3 linked regions of the Endozoicomonas gorgoniicola genome follow. The protein of the gene in region 2 interacts with the protein of the main gene of each other region in a pairwise test. Links are inferred from orthologs where the notes say so. Each region holds a gene or a part of one and is shown on either strand. Other genes may lie near its edges. The genes, in order: nusG, rho and hfq.

The links.
Region 1: the proteins of rho (region 2) and nusG interact in binary tests that used the Escherichia coli proteins (3 or more experiments, as listed by UniProt). The link is inferred for Endozoicomonas gorgoniicola from one-to-one orthologs.
Region 3: the proteins of rho (region 2) and hfq interact in binary tests that used the Escherichia coli proteins (3 or more experiments, as listed by UniProt). The link is inferred for Endozoicomonas gorgoniicola from one-to-one orthologs.

Annotation. Positions count from the first base shown.
Region 1 is NZ_JAPFCC010000001.1:5,499,755-5,504,097, reverse strand. What follows is about bases 1-2,713. They hold nusG (transcription termination/antitermination protein NusG), read right to left. Parts: upstream 1,768-2,713; coding sequence 1,234-1,767; downstream 1-1,233. Other genes in these bases: secE (preprotein translocase subunit SecE), read right to left, coding at 1,778-2,149; rplK (50S ribosomal protein L11), read right to left, coding at 622-1,056; rplA (50S ribosomal protein L1), read right to left, coding at 1-622. Also shown: NX722_RS24695 (SPOR domain-containing protein), read right to left, coding at 2,962-3,681; NX722_RS24690 (type III pantothenate kinase), read right to left, coding at 3,669-4,343. UniProt on the Escherichia coli protein: Part of the processive rRNA transcription and antitermination complex (rrnTAC). The complex forms an RNA-chaperone ring around the RNA exit tunnel of RNA polymerase (RNAP).
Region 2 is NZ_JAPFCC010000001.1:4,937,232-4,940,279, reverse strand. Bases 1-2,807 are described here. They hold rho (transcription termination factor Rho), read right to left. Parts: upstream 2,131-2,807; coding sequence 871-2,130; downstream 1-870. Other genes in these bases: trxA (thioredoxin TrxA), read right to left, coding at 2,638-2,807; ubiD (4-hydroxy-3-polyprenylbenzoate decarboxylase), read right to left, coding at 1-754. Also shown: more of trxA, read right to left, coding at 2,808-2,961. UniProt on the Escherichia coli protein: Facilitates transcription termination by a mechanism that involves Rho binding to the nascent RNA, activation of Rho's RNA-dependent ATPase activity, and release of the mRNA from the DNA template.
Region 3 is NZ_JAPFCC010000001.1:4,746,518-4,751,020, reverse strand. What follows is about bases 883-3,755. They hold hfq (RNA chaperone Hfq), read right to left. Parts: upstream 2,509-3,755; coding sequence 2,257-2,508; downstream 883-2,256. Other genes in these bases: miaA (tRNA (adenosine(37)-N6)-dimethylallyltransferase MiaA), read right to left, coding at 2,796-3,755; hflX (ribosome rescue GTPase HflX), read right to left, coding at 883-2,028. In the rest of the region: FtsH protease activity modulator HflK, read right to left, coding at 1-383; more of hflX, read right to left, coding at 739-882; NX722_RS21280 (hypothetical protein), read left to right, coding at 3,937-4,422. UniProt on the Escherichia coli protein: RNA chaperone that binds small regulatory RNA (sRNAs) and mRNAs to facilitate mRNA translational regulation in response to envelope stress, environmental stress and changes in metabolite concentrations.

The sequences.
Region 1 (4,343 bases), 560 kb from region 2 along the record:
AAACGCCTTTGCTGGTAGCAGGCTTCAGCTTCTTCAGCTCAGCCATCAGCGCTTCAACGTTTTGCTTCAGAGAAGCCGCATCGAAATCGATCTTGCCGATACCAGCGTGAACGATACCGTTCTTGTCAGTACGGAAACGAACCTGACCAGCTTTAGCGTTCTTAACCGCGTCAGCAACGTTAGGTGTTACAGTACCTACCTTAGGGTTAGGCATCAGGCCACGTGGACCCAGGATCTGACCCAGCTGACCAACAACACGCATTGCGTCCGGAGAAGCAATAACAACGTCGAAGTTCAGTTCGCCAGCTTTAACCTGTGCAGCCAGATCGTCCATACCAACGATGTCAGCACCAGCCGCTGTAGCAGCTTCAGCGTTAGCACCCTGTGTAAACACAGCAACGCGAACGTCTTTACCGGTACCATTTGGCAGAACGGAAGAGCCACGTACAACCTGGTCGGATTTACGAGGATCCACACCCAGATTTACAGCGACTTCTACAGATTCTTTGAATTTAACGCTGGAAACTTCTTTCAGAAGGTTTGCAGCTTCTTCGAAGGAGTAAGCCTTGGTCGCTTCAACCTTCTCAGCAATCATTTTTGCGCGCTTGGACATCTTCGCCATTATTCTACACCTTCCACATTCAGACCCATGGAACGAGCGGAACCAGCGATAGTGCGGATAGCCGCATCTTCGTCAGCAGCGGTCAGATCAGGTTCTTTGATCTTGGCAACTTCCAGCAGCTGTTCGCGAGTAACAGTACCCACTTTTTCAGTGTTAGGACGGCCAGAACCTTTCTTCAGCTTCAGTACTTTCTTCAGCAGTACAGAGGCCGGTGGAGTCTTGGTTTCAAACGTGAAGCTGCGGTCACCGTATACGGTGATCACAACGGGTACAGGCATACCAGCGTCGAGTTCCTGAGTCTTAGCGTTAAACGCCTTACAGAACTCCATGATGTTCACGCCGTGCTGACCCAGTGCTGGACCTACGGGTGGGGAAGGATTAGCTTTACCTGCAGGTACCTGCAGTTTGATGTAAGCTTCGACTTTCTTAGCCATTGCAACCTCTACATTGGGTCAACGCTTCCCTGACTCACCATTCAGCCAGTCAATTCAGCTACCCATTAACAGGGCACTATCCGAAGCTCTCGCTCGCAATCATGCCCTTAGATAAAAACCCTGCATCGTTTGGTAATTTACCAACCAGTGCAGGGTTTCATTATAAAAATCTGTCTCTCAGACTTTCTCGACCTGGGAGAATTCCAGTTCTACCGGCGTGGAGCGACCGAAAATCATTACCGCCACATGCAGGCGACTCTTTTCGTAATTCACTTCTTCAACCACACCATTGAAGTCCGCAAAAGGACCGTCAATAACACGAACCATCTCACCAGGTTCGAACAGCGTCTTCGGACGAGGCTTCTCAGCCCCTTCATGAACACGCTGAAGAATAGCGTCCGCCTCTTTCTCGGTGATCGGCGCTGGCTTGTCGGCTGTGCCGCCAATAAAGCCCATCACTCGCGGCGTATCTTTAATAAGATGCCAGCTATCGTCGTTCATTTCCATCTGAACTAACACGTAGCCAGGAAAGAACTTTCGCTCACTTTTGCGCTTCTGACCGTTCCGAATCTCGACTACTTCCTCGGTTGGCACCAGAATCTCACCAAAGAGATCCTCCATACCGAATCGCTGCACTCGCTCTTTCAGCGAACGCATTACCTGCTTTTCGTAGCCGGAGTAGGCATGCACTACATACCAACGCTTCGCCATAGTTCTTTCCCTATCCAATCAAGCTGCTGATAGCCCAGCCTAGCAGAGAATCAAGCGCCCACAAAATTAGACCCATGACAATAACCACGGCGACAACAATCAGCGTGGTTTGCACAGTCTCCTGACGTGTAGGCCAGACAACCTTGCGAATCTCAACCTTGGCATCTTTAACGAGGTTCCAGAAGGCACCGCCTTTCACTGTTTGCAGACCAATATAGCCGGCAACAGCGCCCAGAGCCAGCAAGGCTACAACGCGGTAAAGAATAGACTCAGCAGAGAAATAATAATTCCCGTAAGCGCCGGCAGCGACCAGGGCAAATACCAGACCCCACTTAAGGCCATCAAGACGACCTTCAGCCGTCACTTCTGGTTTTCCACTCATTAGTTTGATTTTCTCTCTAGAAAAGCCCCACTCAAAAACAATAAATATGATAAAAGAGTGAAGGCCTGAATCAAGAAATGGCAGGCCAGGAGGGACTCGAACCCCCAACAGCCGGTTTTGGAAACCGGTGCTCTACCAATTGAACTACTGGCCTGTATCTACGAGCGCCTTACTTTGCTTCTCTAGATACAAGGACCGACCAATTATAATTGACCATACCTTATCTGAAAAGCGTTATTATTTTTTGATTTGTGAGGCATAAAAACAAGGGGCAGATAAAACACTCTATCTACCCCTATGCTTCTGGAGCTCTTAACCGGATTTGAACCGGTGACCTCATCCTTACCAAGGATGCGCTCTACCGACTGAGCTATAAGAGCAACTTCTTACCAACTCTTAACCAAAAAAAGGGGCAAGATTAATTTGGAGCGGGTAGCGGGGATCGAACCCGCATCATCAGCTTGGAAGGCTGAGGTTCTACCATTGAACTATACCCGCAACATAAACCGCATAGCGAGACTCACATCTTGTGACACTCACACAGCCTTCAATCTTCCATAATTTCAAGATCAAAGACAAGAACCTGGTGGTGGGGGCTGGATTCGAACCAGCGAAGCTTTCGCGTCAGATTTACAGTCTGATCCCTTTGGCCGCTCGGGAACCCCACCAAGTGCTGCGCTATTGTATCCGGCGACATCTCAAAGTCAAGCTGTTGTTTTCAACGTTTAACTCAGTGAGTTATTTAGAAAACTTTATCAACTGACCCAGTTGACTGAACTGCTTGCCTGGCTGTCCCGAAGCGCAGGCGTATATTAGTGAATTGATGGTTCGGATGCAATCCCTTTGCAGCTTTTTTCTAATACTTTCAGGCCGTTGTATTCATTCGCAAAATTTTCCCACATGTCGTCTGTTACTTTATCAGCCTGTTTGGCTGACAGCTCCAGCCAGTAGATTTGCGGTTGTCTTGCCAGACGCTTGATCCGGGTTTCATAGCCTGCCTGCAATAAACGACTGCTGACTTTATTAGCCGAAGCTTCTTTACTGAAAAGCCCCAGCGATATTCCGTTTGCCAACTCTCCCTGTGTAATAACAAAGCTATCAATACCCTGACCCTGAAGTTCCCGCAAAAGCCGGATAGCAGCCTCCCTGTCAGCAAGCGGTGGAATATGTACCCAGTGGTCATAGCTGCCTGCTTCATTGTCAGATCGTTCTCTGCTGGCCACCCCCAGTGAAAAGAGGCGCTGTTGCATTTCGTCGGCCTTAGCGGATGAATCGAAGGGACCCACAACAAGGCATTGATCATTCCGGGCAATCTCTGGCTCAGAATGTCCATTTCGTTCTACGGGCTCAGGCAGAAGATCTGATTTAGGAAGATTCTTACCACTTTCCGACCAGAGAACCAGTCGTTTTCCCTGCGGCTTCTCAGGCTCTGACACCACGGGCTTTACATAACGGCTCTGTGACTGCTGATAGGTTCCCCAGGCAAAGTAGCCTGTATTCATTATTAGCAGCAACAATATTATCCAGCGCATCCTTTTCGATCTTCCCTGACTGCTATTTCCAGACCATCCATTATCAGGTCAGGCATTAAACTCACCCTTCCTTCTTTATAGACAGCGATTAACTCTTCAAGCTGCTCCCCGTCTCCTCCGGAGAGAATGACACGGGAACCCGGGTATTGAGCGACCACCCGATCAACCAGCGCCAGCAACATAACCAACGCACCATGATGAATACAGTCGGCAGTGTTTCTGCCCGGGGCAAGGTCACTGTTATCGGTTGATTCAACATACCTGAGCTTTGCCGTATTAGACGCCAGTGTTTTTTTCATAAGGCTAATACCCGGAACTATATACCCACCCAGATGAACCCCGGTTTTATCCAGCACATCAATTGTGATGGCTGTGCCGCAATCGACAACGATTTTAATCTCCTGAGTGTTAGTCGCATGAGCTGCCAGCATGGCCAGCCAGCGATCCACCCCCAGTTTTTCCGGTTCGTCATAGGACAACGTTACACCAGCCGACACTTTTTTTGCTGCTGCTTTATATAAAGGTACAGCCTGCGTCGCAAGAACATGCTTTTTAATCTGCTCAAACCGTTCATCAGCAGACACAATAGAGATGCTTACCTGATCCAGCTTGCCAACCGTATCAAGAAAACAGGGAAGCACTGTATCCCAGTCCTCTGTGTT
Region 2 (3,048 bases):
GTTCGGTTCGGGAACCACGCAGAAGACCTGCAAACGCATATTCTGACAGGGAGTCCGGAACCGGTGTCACAGCGCCAAGAATGGTGGCCGGGTCTGCGCCTAATGCAACGGCAACAGGAAAGGGCTTATCCGGATGTTTTTGCTGCCAGTCCCTGTAATCAAGAGCGCCGCCACGATGAGACAGCCAGCGCATAATCAGCTTGTTGGGTCCAAGCAGCTGCTGGCGATAGATGCCCAGGTTCTGGCGGTCTTTTTCAGGACCTTTCGTGATGACCAGAGGCCAGGTGACAAGGGGGGCGGCGTCGCCGGGCCAGCAGGTTTGTATGGGCAGTCGGCTTAAATCAACCTCATCACCTTTCAGGACCTCTTCCTGGCAGGGAGCGTTGTTGACCACCCTGGGGCCCATGTTTAGAACCTGCTTGAAAATCGGAAGCTTCTGCAAGGCATCTTTAAAGCCTTTGGGGGGATCGGGCTCTTTCAGGTAAGCGAGTAACTGCCCGACTTCTTTCAGGGCGCTGACATTGTCCTGCCCCATACCCAGGGCTACTCGTCGTGGTGTACCAAACAGATTGGTTAACACCGGCGTATCAAAGCCTTTAGGGTTTTCAAACAGTAGTGCCGGTCCCTTTTTACGCAGGGTTCGGTCGCTGATCTCGGTCATTTCCAGGTAAGGGTCGACTTCAGCGGAAATTCGTTTCAGTTCGCCCTGCTGTTCCAGCAATTGGATAAAATCTCGAAGGTCCCTGTATTTCATGGATTCTACTGCCGGGAGGTTATCGTTATAGGGGCTGATTGTATTGTTATCAGGAAGGGAGGCTTTTCTACAGAAACGGCTACGGGGTAGCTGTTTCTGTAGAAAAAGAAGAAGACTTACTTGCGCTTCATGGCCTGGAAGAACTCTTCATTGGTCTTGGTGTGCTTCATACGATCCAGCAGGAATTCAACGGCCTGTATTTCATCCATTGGGTGCAGGATTTTACGCAGAATCCACATGCGCTGCAGCTCTTCTTCCGTGGTCAGCAGGTCTTCACGACGAGTACCGGACTTGTTAATACCGATAGCCGGGAACACACGCTTTTCAGCGATGCGACGGTCGAGGTTCAGTTCCATGTTACCGGTACCTTTAAATTCCTCGAAGATCACTTCGTCCATCTTGGAGCCGGTATCCACCAGTGCGGTGGCTACGATGGTCAGGCTGCCGCCTTCTTCAATGTTACGGGCAGCACCAAAGAAACGCTTCGGACGTTCCAGGGCATGGGCATCCACACCACCGGTCAGAACCTTGCCGGAAGATGGAATGACGGTGTTGTAAGCACGTGCCAGACGGGTAATGGAGTCGAGCAGAATGACAACGTCTTTCTTGTGCTCAACCAGTCGCTTGGCTTTCTCCAGTACCATTTCGGCCACCTGAACGTGACGTGATGGTGGTTCGTCAAACGTGGACGCGACCACTTCTCCACGAACAGAACGTGCCATCTCTGTCACTTCCTCAGGACGTTCGTCGATCAGCAGTACAATCAGGTGACATTCAGGGTTGTTACGGGTGATGTTGGCTGCAATATTTTGCAGCATCAGGGTTTTACCGGCTTTTGGCGGAGATACGATCAGACCGCGCTGACCTTTGCCGATTGGGGAGACCAGATCAATAATTCGACCGGTCAGGTCTTCTGTAGAACCGTTACCCATTTCCATCACCAGACGATCCTGCGGGAACAATGGCGTCAGGTTTTCAAACAGAATTTTATTGCGGGCATTTTCAGGCTGATCAAAGTTAATTTCGTTAACTTTCAGCAGCGCGAAATAACGCTCACCTTCTTTTGGCGGGCGAATTTTACCCGAGATGCTGTCGCCGGTTCTCAGGTTAAAACGGCGGATCTGGCTTGGGGATACGTAAATATCATCAGGGCCTGCCAGATAGGAACTGTCGGCAGATCGCAGGAAGCCAAAGCCGTCCTGGAGGATTTCCAGAACGCCTTCGCCAAAGATGTCTTCCCCGCTGCGGGCATGGCGCTTGAGGATAGAGAATATTACGTCCTGCTTTCGTGAACGGGCGAGGTTGTCCAGGCCCATTTCATTGGCTTTTGCCAGAAGCTCAGGAACAGATTGTTTCTTTAGTTCGGTAAGATGCATAACAGTTTGAGAACGTTATATTGAAAGGTAGTGGCCGTCGTAGTTGCAGGAAAATCAGGTATTATTGAGATTATTATTTTAAGGATCGCTTAATGCCAATCCCTGCGAAAGCTGTTTACAGCCTTTCAGCTACAGCCCGATGTTTAGGTCATGTACTTGAATTAAGTGAGTGTTGGCTCGAAAGAATTCAAAACAAGCCCGGCCGGAAATAATTCTATTGACTGTCATTGTACCAATTTATCAATCGTTGGCGTCTGACATGTGTCACTCCAACAGTCTATATCCTTTTCTGGAAAATAATCAAGAACTAGTGTCTCGTCAACTTTAAATAGGTTTTATTATTCTTTTTTCTGCTCAGTACGTTGAAAGGTCTGTCTGAGTTGCATTGACGAACGTAGCGCAATGATGAAAGTAGCGCAATGCTGGTGCAGGCATCAGGCAGACCGCCGGATGAAAATACCAAAATAACATCCGGCCATTTCTGGCTTGCCTGTTCCCTGAAAAGGATCAGAGGTTACTGTCCAGAAATGCAGTCAGCTGAGATTTGGACAGAGCGCCGACTTTAGTCGCTTCTACATTGCCGCCCTTGAACAGCATCAGGGTCGGGATACCGCGCACGCCATATTTGGGTGGAGTGGCTTCGTTTTCGTCGATGTTCAGTTTGCAGATCTTCAACTTGCCGTCGTAGTCCTGGGCAATTTCATCCAGAACCGGTGCAATCATTTTGCAGGGGCCGCACCACTCTGCCCAGTAGTCGACCAGTACCGGTCCGTCAGCCTTCAGTACGTCCTCTTCGAAGGAAGCGTCTGTCACATTGACAATATCGCTCATGGAATGGGTCTCCTAGCCATTTGCATTCAGTTTCGAAATCATAGCAAACGGTCTGCCTGAGAAACAATTGTTCGAATTTTTAAATTT
Region 3 (4,503 bases), 190 kb from region 2 along the record:
GTACGAAGTTCTGTAACTTTTTCCTGATACTTTGTTTCGAAAGGCGGGAAATAGATATGCAGGCCCGGCTCAACGGTCTGATGATATTGACCAAAGCGCAAAATAACAGCGCGCTCTTTTTCGTCAACGGTATAAACGGCATTCCAGATATAAGCCACAGCGGCCAGTATCAGAACACCGATAAACATCCCTGATGAAGAGCCCGAAGAAGCCGAACTACCTCCTCCGGAGTTTCCTCCACTTTTGCCACCACCAAAGAGTGAGTTCAGTTTATCCTGAAGCTTACGTAAAGCGTCGTCCAAATCAGGAGGACCCTGATTCTTCCCTTTATTACCACCACCCCAAGGATCCTGGTTATTTCCACCCGGCTCGTTCCAGGCCATATATGTCTCCGTAGAGTCAGTATCTATTCGGCTGCAACGTCTGTTGAAACCACGTCATTACGCGGGAAAACCAGTTTACCGATCCATTGAGCAAGCGATCAGTATCAGTTTTCTCACAAAAAAGAACGGTCATTCAGCGTGCAATAAGTTATTAGGTCGGAGCTACCTACCTGAGAACAGGCTATTTTCATCACAGGTGATAAAAGCAGCTTTTCTTTACTCATGCTCTTTTGCTCAAGGCTGTTTATCGTTCTGAGCCAGATTGTAGAGTTTGTGTAGCAAAAAGCGCAAGCCGAATCGGTATTGTCCACTACACAGATCAACATATTGGTCTCAATTTACGCAATCTGAGCACTTAACGCTCAACCAGACAGCCCTTTTGCAATCCTTCCTGTTTGGAAATTCTGTCGAAATCATGTCGTGGTAAACGAATGTTCAACAACAACTCCCCTGTATCAGCATACTCTTCTGATTGAATCGCACCTAGCTGATAAAGTCGAGACCTGACTTTGCCCTGGTGTGGTTCCAGCCGCAATGTACCCTGCACCAGGTCTTCACCCAGCAACTCCGCCACTGCCTGAAGAACCAGCTCCAGACCTTCACCCTGCATCGCAGACACCCAGACTCTGACGGGCTTTCCCTGATCATCACGCTGAATTTTCGGTTCTACGTTTTCCAGCAGATCGATCTTGTTGTAAACCTGAAGTCTTGGCACTTCGTCTGCGTTGATCTCTTCCAGCACGTCATGCACCTGCTTGATATTATCAAGCCTTTCAGGGTCATGTGCGTCAATAACGTGTAAAAGCAGGTCGGCCTGAGCCGTTTCTTCCAGCGTTGCCCTGAACGCTTCCACCAGTTTATGCGGCAAATGACGGATAAAACCAACGGTATCGGCGAGTACAGATTCTCCAACGTCCGGCAAATCCAGGCGGCGCAGAGTCGGGTCCAGCGTTGCAAACAGCTGGTCCTGCGCATACACATCAGATTCAGTCAGGGCATTAAACAGCGTCGATTTACCGGCGTTGGTATAGCCTACCAGAGAGACCAGCGGCACCTCCGCACGCTTGCGGTAACGCCTGCCCTGGTCACGCTGTTTGCGAACTTTATCCAGTCGTTTGGTGATGCTTTTGATACGAACCCGCAGCAGCCGGCGGTCGGTTTCCAGCTGGGTTTCACCCGGCCCTCTGAGACCAATACCACCTTTCTGTCGTTCAAGGTGAGTCCAGCCCCTTACGAGTCGCGTACTGAGGTGCTGCAGCTGAGCCAGCTCGACCTGCAGTTTACCTTCAAAGGTTCTTGCCCGCTGGGCAAAGATATCCAGAATCAGGCCGGTGCGGTCAACGACCTTGCACTCAAATTCTTTTTCAAGGTTACGTTCCTGACTGGGGGAGAGTGCGTGGTTGAAAAGCACCACGTCGGCTTTGTGCAGTGTAACCAGCTGCTTAATTTCTTCTACTTTTCCCTGCCCGATAAAATAGCGTGGCGAAGGCTTGTTGCTGCTGACCGTCACAAAATCAATTTCAGAAATGGCTGCAGAGCGGGCAAGTTCCCTGAATTCGTGAGGATCCTCACGCTCCTTGTCATCACTCATATCCAGATGGACAAGAATCGCATTTTCACCACCTTCATGGCGTTCAAAAAACAATGATTATCTCCTGAAATCGGTTTAATCCGATGTGCATAGTAATATCAATTACTGTTTTCAACCACCTGAGATGCTCCACCAGAAGCCCGGCGATCGTTATTTGTCAGATACAGAAACACCAAAAGGCGCACTAGGCGCCTTTTGGTGTAGGAAACAGCTTGTACCTCAAGCTTATTCATCACCCCTTAAGTTAACCAGGGGATAAAAAAAGCAGCTCGCTGAGGTCAGTTATTCCTGCTCGTGCTCTGGCATATCAGAACCTTGCATCGGCAGGCGAACCGGACGGCTCGGCACTACTGTAGATACAGCGTGCTTGTAAACCATCTGGCTTACAGTGTTCTTCAGAAGGATCACGAACTGATCGAAAGATTCGATCTGCCCCTGGAGCTTGATACCATTTACCAGGTAAATGGAGACCGGCACGCGCTCTTTACGCAGCACATTAAGGTAAGGGTCTTGTAGAGAATGCCCTTTTGACATTTCTGTACTCCTTATTAATTCTCGGATTTTGAATAGCCTTGTTTCACTTTTAGGTGAGCCATTCGCTCGACCGGCAGTGCCAGTACCTGATTGTTCAATCTGTGTACAGCCCAGAAAAATGCTGAGCAACAGTAAGCGATGCCCCGCACTGCCTTCAATAGGTAATACTAGCTACTCAAACCGGACCTGCAGAAAGTATTGCAGGTTCTTACGTGCCAATCCGCCAGGGAACAGTTCATTCTGTAACCATTTGCAGCATCAGTGCGAACAAGGAATCGTATCAGTATCTAATATATGCGAACACTTTTCAGCACTTTCAAGGCATCATTGAGCAACTCTGGCGATAAACTGTCCAGCCACTCAACATCTGACCAGCCACGCAGCCATGTCAGCTGTCTTTTGGCTAACTGACGGGTCGCAATAATGCCCCGCTCAATCATTTCATCGAAGTCCATTTCACCTTCAAGGTAACTCCACATCTGACGATACCCCACGGCTCGAATCGCTGGCAGTGACGGGTCAAGGTCACCCCGTGCGTATAATCCACGAACCTCTTCCTCAAATTCGTTCTGAATCATCTGTTCAAAACGAATTTTAATCCGTTCATGCAGAACAGAACGTTCCTGTGGAGCAATAGCGAGATTAACCAGTCGATAAGGTAAACGCTGATCTTCCTGCTCCTGGTGCCAGACTGAAAGCGGTTTGCCGGTTGTGTCGTACACTTCCAGCGCCCGCTGAATACGCTGGGCATCACGGGGCTTTAAGCGCGCTGCCGTTACAGGATCAACGTCCTGCAAACGTCTGTGCAGTTCTGGCCAGCCTTTCTCGGTGGCTTCCAGAAGAATGCGTTTCCGCACTTCCGGGTCTGCTGAAGGCAGCTCAGCAATGCCATCCCGCAGTATTTTGAAATACAGCATGGTGCCACCAACCAGTAACGGGATTTTGCCACGGGCGGTAATCTCAGCCATTTCACGCAAAGCATCTTCACGAAACATGGCAGCCGAGTAGGGTTCAGACGGGTCTTTGATATCAATCAGGCGGTGGGGCGCGCGGGCCTGTTCTTCCGCCGTCGGTTTAGCGGTTCCAATATCCATACCTTTGTAGACCAGCGCGGAATCCACGCTGATCAGTTCACAGGGCAGAACCTCAGATAAACGAATCGCCAGATCCGTTTTGCCAGACGCTGTTGGTCCCATCAGGCAAATAGCCGGGGGCAGTTCAGCTGGATTATTGATATCAATCGCCATAAATCTCTGGAAGCCTGGGGTCAATCATGAAAAAAGGGCCTGAGTCTACCTGAAAGCAAACCTCAGCGGCAGTTGTGGCTTTGACCAATAGACAGCTCGGAGGTTCCCATGACAGCTGAAGAAAAAAGGAACTATTCCACTTTTTTCTTTTCTAAATCCCCAACCTAAAAAGGATATCAACATGGAAAAATTTATAAAAACTGCAGTCATTTTAGCAGCGTTTTTCATACCACTGGCCAAAGCTCAAAATCAGGAGCTTTTAAAGCCACCTGTTGAATATAAAATCATTCGTGACACGAATATAAACGGTACTTACCAAAGTGAAAAAGAGAGCATTCACTGGTTCAACAATGAAATAGAAAAAAGAAAATCAGCAGAAAACAGCGGCAATCCCTATAAAACAGCGGCACTGAAAGTAACTCTGCAGAATTTGAAAGGCTTTGCTCAACATATTCTTGATGACAATCAGTTTCAGGAAGAGCTGACTGATGATGAACGTAATGCCTATGGAAAGCTCTTATTTGACCTCAACGAAATGGACGCCAATGAGCCCGAATATACTAAAACTATCAGGCCGACAGGTATTAACAGGTTCATTCAGACACTGACAATCCTGTCTCAAGACAATACTTCACGCCATCAGCCAGCTGATCCATCGTCAGCATAGTTCTGGCTGGGCGTCGATGGTTACACTGACCACTGCGTTCAGTCTGCTTCAAAGCATCTGATTCGTGCCCCGCATTTTTGG